Shumkonia mesophila: one gene and its partner. The protein of the gene in region 1 interacts with the protein of each later gene in a pairwise test. Links are inferred from orthologs where the notes say so. Each region holds a gene or a part of one and is shown on either strand. Other genes may lie near its edges.

Region 1 (7,843 bases):
GCGGTGGATAGGCCGGCGCCCCAGACCTATTATTTTGATAGGCCCTCATTGACGGCCGCCCTACCTATCATTATGATAGGTTCATCATGAGCGCCGAGGTTCTGCCGCTGCGGCTGACGGCCGCCATGGCTACGAAGATCGCCCGGGAAATCGCCTCCGACACCGGCCGCGTGGCGTTTTCGTCTCATGCCAGGAGCCAGATGCGCAAGCGCGGGATCAACGCCACGCAGGTGTACCGGTGCCTGCGGGCCGGCGTTCTGGCGGAAGGGCCTTATGTGGACATTCACGGGTACTGGCGGTGCGCGTTCGAGACGCTGACGGCCGGCGACAGCATCAAGGCCGTGGTCGCCTTCAACAGCCGCGAGCTGCTTATCGTCGTCACCGCGATATAGGGAAACGGAGCATGTATCACTATACCGAGTGCGGCCTGAGCAGGGTCTGGCTGGCCAACGGCTACAAGGCGTTCAAGACGCCCTATGGCAAGTCCGTCGCCATCGAGAGGGCCGACGAGTTGCACCGGGCGATCGCGCTTTCGCTGGCCAACCACAAGCCGCGTTTGAGCGGCGGGGAATTCCGCTTCATCCGCAAGGAGCTGGGCCTTTCGCAGGCGGCCCTGGCCTCGGTGCTCGGCAACGACGCCCAATCCATCGCCCGCTGGGAGAAGGGCGGGCGCATCCCCCGGATGGCCGAGCGGTTCGTGCGCGCCCTCTATCGCGAGCACGCCGAAGGCAACGCCCGCATCGGCGAGCTGATCGAGCGCATCGGCCAGCTTGATGCGCGGCCCGAAACGCGCCTCGTCTTCGAGGAAACCGGCGGCGCCTGGGAGCCGAAAAAGGCGGCGTAGGGGCCGGGGCGTGGCGGCGATGGCCTTGTGCGGGTGGCGGATGCCATGGAGGGCGCGATGCCGGTTGACTTTTTCCTATAAAAGGTATATAGTCATAATTCTTATGGCTCTTTGAGACGGTCCATAAAATTCCCGCACCGGCGCTGCCCACGCCGGCGCAACCCTCTGTGATTCTCTAAGACTCTCCGTGTTTCCTGTGTTTCCCCTTTTTTCAACATCATTCCCGCGCAGGCGGGCGCGGGAGTGACGAAGAGGTGGGGGCGTCGGAAGGGGTTAGCCTTCTGAAAACAAAGAAGAAAAAGGCAAAATGACGAGAAATGACGATGTTTTCTTTTGGCGAACCGAAAATTACCTTTTCGCTTCAATGCATTAGCTGAAATCGGCGAAACCGGAAACTCGTCATTATCAGGGGCGGCGCGCCGGCGCCAGTGCCGCCAGCGCCGCCGGCAGGTCCTCGATGCGCTCGATCACGGCGTCCGCCCCCATTTCCCCGACCGGGGTGCGCGAATAGCCATAGGCGCAAAGGACGACCGGCATGCCGGCGCCGCGCGCGCAGGAAAGGTCGTTCAGGTGGTCTCCCACCATCGCCGCGCGGGCGGGCTCGACGCCCAGCGCCGCAAGGGCCGCCAGCAGGTGGCCGGGGTGGGGCTTGCGCACGCCGGGCACCGCGTCGCCGCCCACCACCGCGTCGAAGAAGCGGGCGAGATCCAGGCGGTCCAGGATCTCCACCGTGGCGGCCTGCGGCTTGTTGGTGCACAGCGCGAGCTTGAACCCGGCGTCGCCGAGCGCGGCCAGCACCGGAAGCGTCCCGGCGAAGGGGCGGGTGAGGGGAAAGCCGCAGTTCTCGTAATCCTCGCCGAAGCGGGCCACCCAGGCGGCCAGGGCGTCGGCGCCGCCGCCGGGCAGGCCGCCGGTGGCGGCAAACGCCCTTTCCACCAGCTTGGGCACGCCGTCGCCCACCATGGCCTTGACGGCCTCGACCGAAAGCGGGGGGCGCCCGTCCGCGGCCAGCGTGCGGTTGATCGCCGCCTGGAGGTCGGGGGCGCTGTCGATCAGGGTGCCGTCGAGGTCGAAAACGATGGCTTGCGGCCCGGGGCCGGGAAGGTGGTTCATCTGAAAAAATCCGAAACAACTTGTGACTTGGCGGGGCCGGCCCCGTGTGGCAAGGTCGCCCGGTCCACGAGAACCCGGTCTTTTAAACAACCGCCGCCCCATGACCAAGCAAAAAACCGCCGCCATCGTCCTTGCCGCGGGCCTCGGCACGCGCATGAAGTCCGCCCGCCCGAAAGTGCTGCACCGCCTGGCCGGCCGGCCGATGGTGCTGCACCTGATGGACACGCTGGCCCGCTTCGCCCCCGAGCGGACGGTCGTCGTCGTCGGCCAGGGCATGGAGGCGGTGGCCGAGGCGGTCGCTCCCCATCCCTGCGCCATCCAGGAGCCGCGCCTGGGCACCGCGCACGCCGTGCTGGCGGCCCGCGCCGCCATGGAAGGCTTCGCCGGCGACGTGCTGATCCTTTACGGCGACACGCCGCTGATCAAGCCCGAGACGCTGGAGGCCATGCTGGCGGCCCGCCACCTGGATCCGCAGCCGGCCGTCGTCGTGCTGGGCTTCCGGCCGCCCGATCCCACCGACTACGGGCGGCTGATCGTTTCCGCCGACGGCGCGCTTCAGGCCATCGTCGAGGCCAAGGAGGCGACGGCAGCCGAGCGCGCCATCGGGCTTTGCAATTCCGGCGTCATGGCCATCGACGGGGCGCGGCTCTTCGGCTGGCTGGATCGCATCGGCAACGCCAACGCCAAGGGCGAGTACTACCTGACCGACATCGTGGCCCTCGCCCGCGCCGACGGGGCCGCCTGCGCCTTCGTCGAGGCGCCGCCCGAGGAACTGCTGGGCATCAATTCCCGGGCCGATCTCGCCGCCGCCGAGGCGGTGGTCCAGGAAAGACTGCGCGCGCGGGCCATGGCCGAAGGCGCCACGCTGATCGACCCCGCCAGCGTCTTCTTTTCTGCCGACACCCGCTTGGGCCGCGATGTCACGGTCGGCCCCAACGTGGTGTTCGGGCCCGGCGTCGCCGTCGGCGACGGGGTCGAGATCCACGCCTTCTCGCACATCGAGGGGGCGACCATCGCGGCCGGCGCCCGCGTCGGTCCCTTCGCCCGCCTGCGGCCGGGGGCCCGGATTGCCGAAGACGCCCACATCGGCAACTTCGTCGAGATCAAGAACGCCTCGGTCGAGGCCGGCGCCAAGGTCAACCACCTGACCTACATCGGCGACGCCCGCATCGGCGCCAAGGCCAACATCGGGGCCGGCACCATCACCTGCAACTACGACGGCTTCTTCAAGGACCATACCGACATCGGGGCTGGCGCCTTCATCGGGTCGAACACCGCCCTGGTCGCGCCCGTGAAGGTCGGCGACGGCGCTACCGTCGGCGCCGGCAGCGTGATCACCCGGGACGTGCCGGCCGACGCGCTGGCCGTGACGCGGGCCGAGCTGACGACGATCGAGGGTTGGGCCAGGCGGTTCCGCGCGCGGCGCGCCGCCGAGAAGCAGGCCAGGCAGAAAAGCAAGAAGGGGTAATCCGCCATGTGCGGCATCGTCGGCATCATCGGCAAGGGCGACGTCGCCGATCTTCTGGTGGCCGGGCTCCGGCGCCTGGAGTACCGGGGCTACGATTCGGCCGGCGTCGCCACGCTGGTCAATGGCCGCATCGAGCGGCGCCGCGCCGAGGGCAAGCTGGTCAACCTCGAGGCCCGCCTCAAGGAACAGCCGCTGCCGGGGCGCATCGGCATCGGCCACACCCGCTGGGCCACCCACGGCATCCCCAACGAAACCAACGCCCATCCGCACGCCACCGACCGGGTGGCGGTGGTGCACAACGGCATCATCGAGAACTTCGTCGAGCTTCGGGCCGAGCTCAAGGCCCGCGGCTGCACCCTTGAATCCGAGACCGACACCGAGGTGGTCGCCCACCTGATCACCCTTTACCTGAAGGACGGCATGAAACCCGCCGAGGCCACCCACGCGGCGCTGAAGCGCCTGCAGGGCGCCTTCGCGTTGGGCATCGTCTTCGCCGGCGAGCACGACCTGATGATCGGGGCCCGGCGCGGCAGCCCGCTGGCCATCGGCTATGGCGACGGCGAGATGTTCATCGGCTCCGACGCCCTGGCGCTGGCCCCGCTCACCCAGCGCATCACCTATCTCGACGAGGGCGACTGGGCGGTCATCACCCAGCAAGGCGCCACCATCCACGACGCCGAGGGCCATGTGGTCAAGCGCGAGATCCGGGCCACCGCCCTTTCCGGCGCGCTGATCGGCAAGGGCGGCTACCGCCACTTCATGCTGAAGGAGATCTACGAGCAGCCGCAGGTGATCGGCGACACGCTGCGCTCCTACGTCAACCCGACGTCGCGCGACATCACGCTGCCCAGCCTGCCCGAGGCCCTGGTGACGGCGCCCCGCATGACGTTGGTCGCCTGCGGCACCGCCTTCTACGCCTGCATGGTCGCCAAGTACTGGCTGGAACGCATCGCCCGCCTGCCGGTCGAGGTCGACATCGCCTCGGAATTCCGCTACCGCGCCGCCGACATGCCGAAGGGCGGCGTCACCCTGGTGGTCTCGCAATCGGGGGAGACGGCCGACACCCTGGCGGCGCTGCGCTATGCCCGCGCCCAGGGCCAGCACATCATCGCCGTCGTCAACAGCCCGGAATCCACCATCGCGCGCGAATCCGACACCGTGCTGCAAACGCTGGCCGGCCCCGAGATCGGGGTGGCCTCGACCAAGGCCTTCACCACCCAGCTGACGGTGTTGGCCTGCCTGACGCTGGCGGTGGCGCGCGCCCGCGGCGCCCTTTCGGCCGCCGACGAGGGGCGCCTGGTCTCGGCGCTGATCGAGGTGCCGGCCAGGGCCGCCGACGTGCTCAACCACGACGGGCGGCTGCGCGACCTCGCCCAGGGCATGATCGAGGCCACCGACGTCCTTTACCTGGGGCGCGGCACCAGCTATCCGATCGCGCTCGAGGGCGCGCTCAAGCTCAAGGAAATCTCCTACATCCACGCCGAGGGCTATGCCGCCGGCGAGATGAAGCACGGCCCCATCGCCTTGATCGACGAGACGGTGCCGGTCATCGTCATCGCGCCTTCGGACGAACTGTTCGAGAAGACGGCCTCCAACATCCAGGAGGTGGTGGCCCGGGGCGGGCGCGTCGTCTTCTTCGGCGACGCCAAGGGCATCGGCGGCCTGGGCGACATCGACGCCACCTGCATCGCGCTGCCCGAGGTCGACCCCTTCGTCGCCCCCATCCTCTATTCCATCCCGGTGCAACTGCTGGCCTACCACGTCGCCGTGCTCAAGGGCACCGACGTCGACCAGCCGCGCAACCTCGCCAAAAGCGTGACGGTGGAATAGGGCGGGCGCCCGCGCCTAGAGTGCGCGGAACATCACGAAGGCGTCGACGAAGCCCAGGCGCGGGTGCTCGAAGGCGCCGGGCAGGGTGCCGGCGATGGCAAACCCCAGCCGTTGCCAGAGGGCGACGGCGCGCTCGTTCGTGCTGACCACGAAGTTGAACTGGATCGCCCTGAAGCCGCGCCACTTGGCGTGTTCCAGGGAGTGCTCGCCCATCCGTCGCGCCACGCCACGGCCCTGCGCGGCCGGGGCCGTCATGTAGCCGCAGTTGGCGACGTGCCGGCCGCCGCCCTGTTGGTTGGGGCGCATGTAGTAGGTGCCGAGGACCCGGCCGTCCTCTTCGGCCACGAACACCTCGTGGGCGGGCGAAAACCAGTAGGCCAGCGCCTCCTCGCGGGTGAGATCCGGCGACACCGCGTAGGTCTCGGCGGCGCGCAGCGTCGGGCGGAGGATGTCCCAGATGGCCTCTTCATCTTCGGGTCGGGCCAGGCGAACGATCATGGTCATGCCTCGGGGCGGTGGGAAGCCGGGCGAACCTTAGCGGTTGCGAAGGCCGGCGCCAATCGCCGATCATGGCGGAACGCGCCCGCGTCGGGCATCGGCGGCAATGGGACTTTCGGAAACGGAGCGCGGACGGGGCAATGGGGCGCTGGATACGCAAGGCGGTGATCGCGGTGATCCTGGTGGTGCTGGCCGGGCCGCCGGTCGGGCTTGTCCTTTATCGCCTGCTGCCGCCGCCGATCACGCCCCTGATGGTCATCCGGCTTTTCGAGGGAGAGGGCCTGAGCCGCGACTGGGCGGAGCTTGAGGCCATCTCGCCCTATCTGCGGGCCGCGGTGATCGCCGCCGAGGACAACCTGTTCTGCCAGCACCACGGCTTCGACGTCGCCTCGATCCGCGACGCCTTCGAGGAATGGACGGACGGCGGGCGGGCCCGCGGCGCCTCGACCATCTCCATGCAGACCAGCAAGAACCTGTTCCTGTGGCCCGGCCGCAGCGCGCTGCGCAAGGCCTTGGAGGCCTATGTGACGGCGTGGCTGGAGGTGCTGTGGCCGAAGCACCGGATCATGGAAGTGTACCTCAACATCGCCGAATGGGGCCCCGGCCTCTATGGTGCCGAGGCCGCCGCGCAGCACTACTTCCGCGTTCCGGCGGCCCGGCTCAGCCGTCCGCAGGCGGCCCGCCTGGCCGCCGTGCTGCCCAACCCGCGGGCGTGGTCGCCGGCCCGGCCGAGCGACTACATCCGCGAACGGGCGGCGGTCCTGCAGCGGCGGATGGGCCAGCTGGGGCCGATGCTCGCCTGCGTCGGCGGCAAGCCGTGACGCCCTAACGGTTCATCAGGTCCTGCCGCTGGCGGACGGGTTCCGGCCACGTACTTTTGATGAAGGCGAGAACGGCCCAGATCTGTTCGTCGGAAAGCGCCTCGCCGAAGGCCGGCATGCCGCTCTTGAATTCGGCGGGAGCGATGGCGGCGCCGCCCCCCCTTGGTGTAGCGGAAGAGCAGTTCGTCGCCGTGGTGCCAGGTGTGGCCGTTGTCATCATGCGGCGGCGCCGGCAGCGTGCCGTCGGCCTTGGGCGTCCGCCAGTTGGGTTCGCCCTCCAGGCTTTTGCCGTGGCACTCGGCGCAATGCTCGGCATAAACCGTGCGGCCGAGGGCCACCATCTTGGGGTTGGCGGCGTCGGCGCCCGACGTGCCGGGCCCGAACAAAAGCGAATAGCCGGCTACCGCCGAAAGGCCGGCCCCGACGGCCACGAGGAGGAGGATGCCGCGTTTCGTCAAGGGGCGTTCTCCCGATCGTCGGCTCGGCTCCGCGCGCCGCGCCCTTCGGAGGTTCATGTGGGGACGGCGCGGCCGCGCGCCAAGGCGGGCCTGCCCGTCCAGGTGGTACATTCCTGGACGACCCCCCTCGACGCGGCGCCCCCGCCTGCCTACATCCGTCTCGTCCGCGTCCCCTTGCCAGCCACGAGGCCATTCCCATGAAAGTGAAGAACTCCGCGCTGTTCCGCCAGCAGTGTTACATTGATGGCGCCTGGGTCGACGCCGATTCCGGCGCCACCATCGAGGTCACCAATCCGGCCGACGGCAAGGTCGTCGGCACGGTGCCGAAGATGGGCGCCGCCGAAACCCGGCGGGCCATCGAGGCGGCCAACGCCGCGTGGCCGGACTGGCGGGCCCGCACCGCCAAGGAACGCTCGCTCCTGTTGCGCCGCTGGTACGAGCTGGTGCTGAAGAACCAGGACGACCTGGCGCTCTTGATGACCACCGAGCAGGGCAAGCCGCTGACGGAAGCCAAGGGCGAGGTGGTCTATGGGGCCTCCTTCATCGAATGGTTCGCCGAGGAGGGCCGGCGCGTCTATGGCGACACCATCCCACAGCCGCAGCGCGACAAGCGCCTGGTGGTGATCAAGGAACCGGTCGGCGTGGTGGCCGCCATCACGCCGTGGAACTTCCCCAACGCCATGATCACCCGCAAATGCGCCCCCGCCCTGGCGGTCGGCTGCCCGGTGGTCATCAAGCCGGCCAGCGCCACCCCGTATTCGGCGCTGGCCCTGGCCGCCCTGGCCGAGGAGGCGGGATTCCCCAAGGGCGT
Region 2 (4,812 bases), on another replicon or contig:
TCGCGTTTCATTCCTTGGAGGACCGCCGGGTCAAGACCTTCCTGAGGTCGCGCAGCGAAGACCGCCCGCACGTCTCGCGCCATCTGCCCGAGGCCGCCGACGGGGCGGCGCCGGCCGCCACCTTCCGGTTGCTCGGCCGGCGCTCCCAGGTGCCCGGCGAGGCCGAAACCGCCGCCAACCCGCGCGCCCGGTCGGCCCGCCTGCGCGCCGCCGAGCGAACCGCTGCCGCCGCCCTTGCCGGAGGTCTGTCATGATCCGCCAGACCACGCTGTTCGCCCTGCTGGTCGCCGCCGGTCTCAGCCTGGTGCTGTTTTCGGTCAAGTATCAGGTGCAGCAGCTCGAGGCCGAACTGACCGGCATCGAGCGCGGCATCGTCAGCGAGGAGCGGGCCATCCACGTGCTGCGTGCCGAGTGGGCCCACCTGAACGATCCCGGCCGGCTGCGCCAGCTGGCCGAGAAGCACCTGGGCATGGGGCCGATCTCGGCCCGCCAGATGAACAGTTTCGACGGCTTGGCCGAACGCCAGCCGGCGGTGACGCCCGACGTCCAGCCGGTTGCGGCGCGTCCCGCCGATGCCGGCCTTAGCCGCGGAGAGAAGCGATGAGCGCCGAAACCTCGCTCGGCCAGAACGGCCAAGCCACTCGCAAGCCTTGGGAATTCCGCCGTGTCCGCCTCGATGGCGCGCGCAAGCAGGCGCTCGAGACCGGGCGCAACCGCGTGCTGGTGACCGGCGCCGTGTTCGCCTTCGCCTTCCTGGCCATCGCCGGGCGACTGGTCGACCTCACCGCCATCGACCAGCCGGGCGAACCCAAGGTTGCGCAGGCCGAGAGCGAGCGCAGTGGCACCATGGACCGTGCCGAGGTGCTGGACCGCAACGGGCTGATCCTGGCGACCAGCCTGCCCACCGCCTCGCTCTATGCCGACGCCACCGAGGTGCTCGACCCTGCCGAGGCGACCGAACGCCTGCTGACCGTGCTGCCCGAACTCGACGGCGCCGACCTGCTGGCCAAACTGTCCAGCCGCAACCGTTTCGTGTGGATCCATCGCAACCTCACCCCCAGCCAGAAGTTCGAGGTCAACCGGTTGGGGATTCCCGGCCTGCAATTCCATCAGGGCGAACGGCGGGTCTATCCGCACGGGCCGCTCGTCGCCCACGTGCTTGGCCTCACCGACGTCGACAGCCGCGGCATCGCCGGCGTCGAGAAGCTGTTCGACGAGCGCCTGCGGGTCGACGACGAGCCGCTCAAGCTTTCCATCGACCTTCGGGTCCAGGCCATCGCGCACGAGGAACTTTCCGCCGCCGTCGCCGAATACAGGGCGCTGGGCGGCACCGCCATCGTGCTCGACGTCGCCACCGGCGAAACGCTGGCCATGGTGTCGCTGCCCGACTTCGATCCCAATCAGCCCGCCACCCTGCAGGGCGAGGCCGGCTTCAACCGCGCCACCAAGGGCGTCTACGAGATGGGGTCGACCTTCAAACTGTTCACCGCCGCCATGGCGCTGGACTCCGGCACCGTCACCCTGCAGAGCGGTTATGACGCCAGCAAGCCGATCCGCGTCGCCCGCTTCACCATCAGCGACTACCACGGCGAGAACCGCTGGCTGTCGGTCCCCGAAATCCTGATCCATTCGTCCAACATCGGCGCGGCCAAGATGGCGCTCGATGTGGGCACCAAGGGCCAGCGCGACTATCTGGGCCGGTTGGGCCTGCTGACGGCGCCCGCCGTCGAACTGCCCGAGGTCGGCAAGCCGCTGGTTCCCGCGCAGTGGCGCGAAATCAACACCATGACGATCGCCTTCGGCCATGGCCTCGCGGTCAGCCCCCTGCAAGTGGTGGCGGCGACGGCGACGCTGGTCAACGGCGGCATCCGCTACACCCCCACCATCCTGCGCCACGAAGGGGCCGCGCCCCTGGTCGGCGAGCGCGTCCTGTCGCCGGAGACCTCGGCCAAGGTGCGCCAACTGATGGAACTGGTGGTCGAGGAAGGCAGCGGCAAGCAGGCCAAGGTCGAGGGCTATCGCATCGGCGGCAAGACCGGCACCGCCGAGAAGGAAGTCAACGGCCGCTATCGCAGCGACGCCCGGATCTCGTCCTTCATCGGCGCCTTCCCCATCGAGCGGCCGCGCTATGTGGTGCTGGCCCTTCTCGACGAACCGCACGGCACCAAGAAGACGTACAACTACGCTACCGGCGGCTGGGTCGCGGCGCCGGCGGTCGGCAAGATCGTCAAGCGGATCGCTCCGCTCATGGGCATTTCCCCGAGTGTGCCGGGCGACGACGCGGCGCCCGGCATCGCCCCCAAGAACGCGCCGAAGGCCGTGCCGGTCAACCGCGACCTGGTGGTCGCGGTGCGGGCGGCCCTCGACGATGTCAGGGAGGCCCGGCGTGCGGCTCGCTGACCTGCTGAGCGAAGAACTTCAAGGCTTGGCCGGGGCGGCCGAATTCGGAACCACGGACATCACGGGACTGACCAGCGACTCGCGCCAGGTCAAGCCCGGCTATCTGTTCGCCGCCTTTCCCGGCGCCCACGCCGACGGCCGCGAATTCATCGCCGAGGCCCTCGGCCGCGGGGCCGTTGCCGTGCTCGCTCCACCCGGTACCCAGCTTTACCCGCCAACCCTTCCGGCCCGCCTGATCAATGCCGAGAACCCGCGCCGCGCCCTGGCCCTGATGGCGGCGCGTTTTTACGATAGGCAGCCCGCCACCGTCGCGGCCGTCACCGGCACCAACGGCAAGACCTCGACGGTCACCTTCGTGCGCCAGATCTGGGCCCGCCTGGGCCACCAGGCCGCCAGCATGGGAACGCTGGGCACCGTGGCGCCGGGCGTCGAGACCAAGGGCAGCCTGACTACGCCCGACGCCGTCGACCTCCATCGCGACCTTGCCGCCCTGGCCGAAGCCGGGGTGAGCCATCTGGCCTTCGAGGCCTCCAGTCACGGCCTCGCCCAATACCGGCTCGACGGCGTCAAGGTGAAGGCGGCCGGCTTCACCAACCTGACCCGCGACCACCTCGACTATCACGGAACCATGGACGCCTATGGGGCGGCCAAGTTGCGCCTGTTCACCGACGTCACCGCCGGCGACGGCGCCGCCGTGATCAACGCCGACGACGCCGGGGCGCCGATGTTTGTCGAGGCGGCCCGCAAGCGCGGCCTCGCCGTCCTCACCTACGGGACGGCGGGCGAGGCCATCCGCTTGGAGCGCAGCGAACCGTTGGCCGAGAGCCAGCGGCTGAAGATTGCCGTCGAGGGACGATCCCACGACGTCGTCCTGCCGCTGGTCGGCGCCTTCCAGGCGATGAACGCCCTGTGCGCCCTGGGCCTCGCCATCGCCACCGGCAGCGACGCCGCCAAGGCGGTGGCGGCGCTGGGCGGGCTGGAGGGCGTGCGTGGCCGCTTGCAGCTGGCGGCCCGCCATCCCAACGGCGCACCCATTATCGTCGACTTCGCCCATACCCCCGACGCCCTGGAGTCCGTGCTCAAGACCCTGCGGCCGCACGTCAAGGGACGGCTGCTCGTCGTCTTCGGCTGCGGCGGCGACCGCGACGCCGGCAAGCGCCCCCAAATGGGCCGCATCGCCGACACCCTGGCCGACCTGGCCTTCGTCACCGACGACAACCCGCGCGGCGAGGATGCCGCCGCCATCCGCCGGCAGGTCATGGCGGCCAGTCCGCGCGCCCGCGAAATCGGCGACCGCCGGCAGGCCATTGCCGCCGCCGTCGCCGCCCTCGGTCCCGACGATGTTCTGCTGGTGGCCGGCAAGGGCCACGAGACCGGCCAGATCGTCGGCGACAAGGTCATTCCTTTCGACGACGTGACGGTGGTCAGCGAAGCGGTGGCGGAGGTCGGACGATGAACGTTGCGCCCCATGCCGGATCTGTTCTGTGGACCGCGGCGGAGACGATGGCGGCGACCGGGGGCCGCGCCAGTGGCGAATGGACGGCCACCGGCGTTTCCATCGACAGCCGGGCGATCCAGGCGGGCGACCTGTTCGTCGCCATCAAGGGCCCCAACTTCGACGGCCACGCCTTCGTCGCCGATGCCCTCGGCGGCGGTGCGGCGGCGGCGATGGTCAGCCATCGCCCACCCGAAGTTTCCGAGAAGGCGCCGCTTCTGGTGGTCGGCGATACCCTGGACGCGTTGCGGCAGCTGGGGGCGGCGGCCCGCACCCGGACGCGCGCCCGCATCATCGCGGTGACCGGCAGCGTCGGGAAAACCGGGACCAAGGAGGCGTTGCGCACGGTGCTCGGCCGGCAGTACGCGGTGTTCGCCACGACCGGCAACCTCAACAACCACTGGGGCCTGCCGCTCAGCCTGTCCAGGCTGCCGCTGGACGCCGAAATCGGCATTTTCGAGATGGGCATGAACCATGCCGGCGAAATCTCGCCGCTGTCGCGCCTGGCCCGGCCGCACGTCGCCATCGTCACCACGGTGGAACCCGTTCACACGGAATTCTTCGACAGCGTCGAGGCGATCGCCGACGCCAAGGCCGAGATCTTCGACGGCATCGAGGCCGACGGCGTGGCGGTGCTCAACCGCGACAACCGATTTTTCGCGCGCCTGGCGGGCTCCGCCGAGGCAGCCGGCGTGTCGCGGATCGTTTCCTTCGGTGTCGACGCCGGCGCCGACGTCAGGTTGACCGAGGCGACCATCGAGGCCGACGGCTCGCGCCTCAAGGTGATGGTGGGCGGCGAGACGCTGCGCCTGCGCGTCGGCGCGCCGGGCCGCCACTGGGTGATCAACAGCCTGGGCGTCCTGGCCACGGTGTGGGCGGCCGGCGGCGACGTCAAGAACGCGGCGGCCTCGCTTGCC

What was found.
Region 2: the proteins of mtgA (region 1) and ODR01_RS19225 interact in binary tests that used the Escherichia coli proteins (3 or more experiments, as listed by UniProt). The link is inferred for Shumkonia mesophila from one-to-one orthologs.

Annotation. Positions count from the first base shown.
Region 1 is NZ_JAOTID010000021.1:34-7,876, reverse strand. The notes cover bases 4,853-7,733. They hold mtgA (monofunctional biosynthetic peptidoglycan transglycosylase), read left to right. Parts: upstream 4,853-5,893; coding sequence 5,894-6,574; downstream 6,575-7,733. Other genes in these bases: ODR01_RS22805 (c-type cytochrome), read right to left, coding at 6,579-6,794; ODR01_RS22815 (GNAT family N-acetyltransferase), read right to left, coding at 5,271-5,753; glmS (glutamine--fructose-6-phosphate transaminase (isomerizing)), read left to right, coding at 4,853-5,255. Outside these bases: ODR01_RS22840 (DUF4258 domain-containing protein), read left to right, coding at 87-392; ODR01_RS22835 (helix-turn-helix domain-containing protein), read left to right, coding at 404-844; gph (phosphoglycolate phosphatase), read right to left, coding at 1,250-1,957; bifunctional UDP-N-acetylglucosamine diphosphorylase/glucosamine-1-phosphate N-acetyltransferase GlmU, read left to right, coding at 2,058-3,425; more of glmS, read left to right, coding at 3,432-4,852. UniProt on the Escherichia coli protein: Peptidoglycan polymerase that catalyzes glycan chain elongation from lipid-linked precursors. May play a role in peptidoglycan assembly during cell division in collaboration with other cell division proteins.
Region 2 is NZ_JAOTID010000013.1:109,614-114,425, reverse strand. What follows is about bases 1-3,000. They hold ODR01_RS19225 (peptidoglycan D,D-transpeptidase FtsI family protein), read left to right. Parts: upstream 1-600; coding sequence 601-2,400; downstream 2,401-3,000. Other genes in these bases: ODR01_RS19220 (UDP-N-acetylmuramoyl-L-alanyl-D-glutamate--2,6-diaminopimelate ligase), read left to right, coding at 2,387-3,000; ftsL (cell division protein FtsL), read left to right, coding at 251-604; rsmH (16S rRNA (cytosine(1402)-N(4))-methyltransferase RsmH), read left to right, coding at 1-254. Also shown: more of ODR01_RS19220, read left to right, coding at 3,001-3,856; ODR01_RS19215 (UDP-N-acetylmuramoylalanyl-D-glutamyl-2,6-diaminopimelate--D-alanyl-D-alanine ligase), read left to right, coding at 3,853-4,812. UniProt on the Escherichia coli protein: Essential cell division protein that catalyzes cross-linking of the peptidoglycan cell wall at the division septum. Required for localization of FtsN.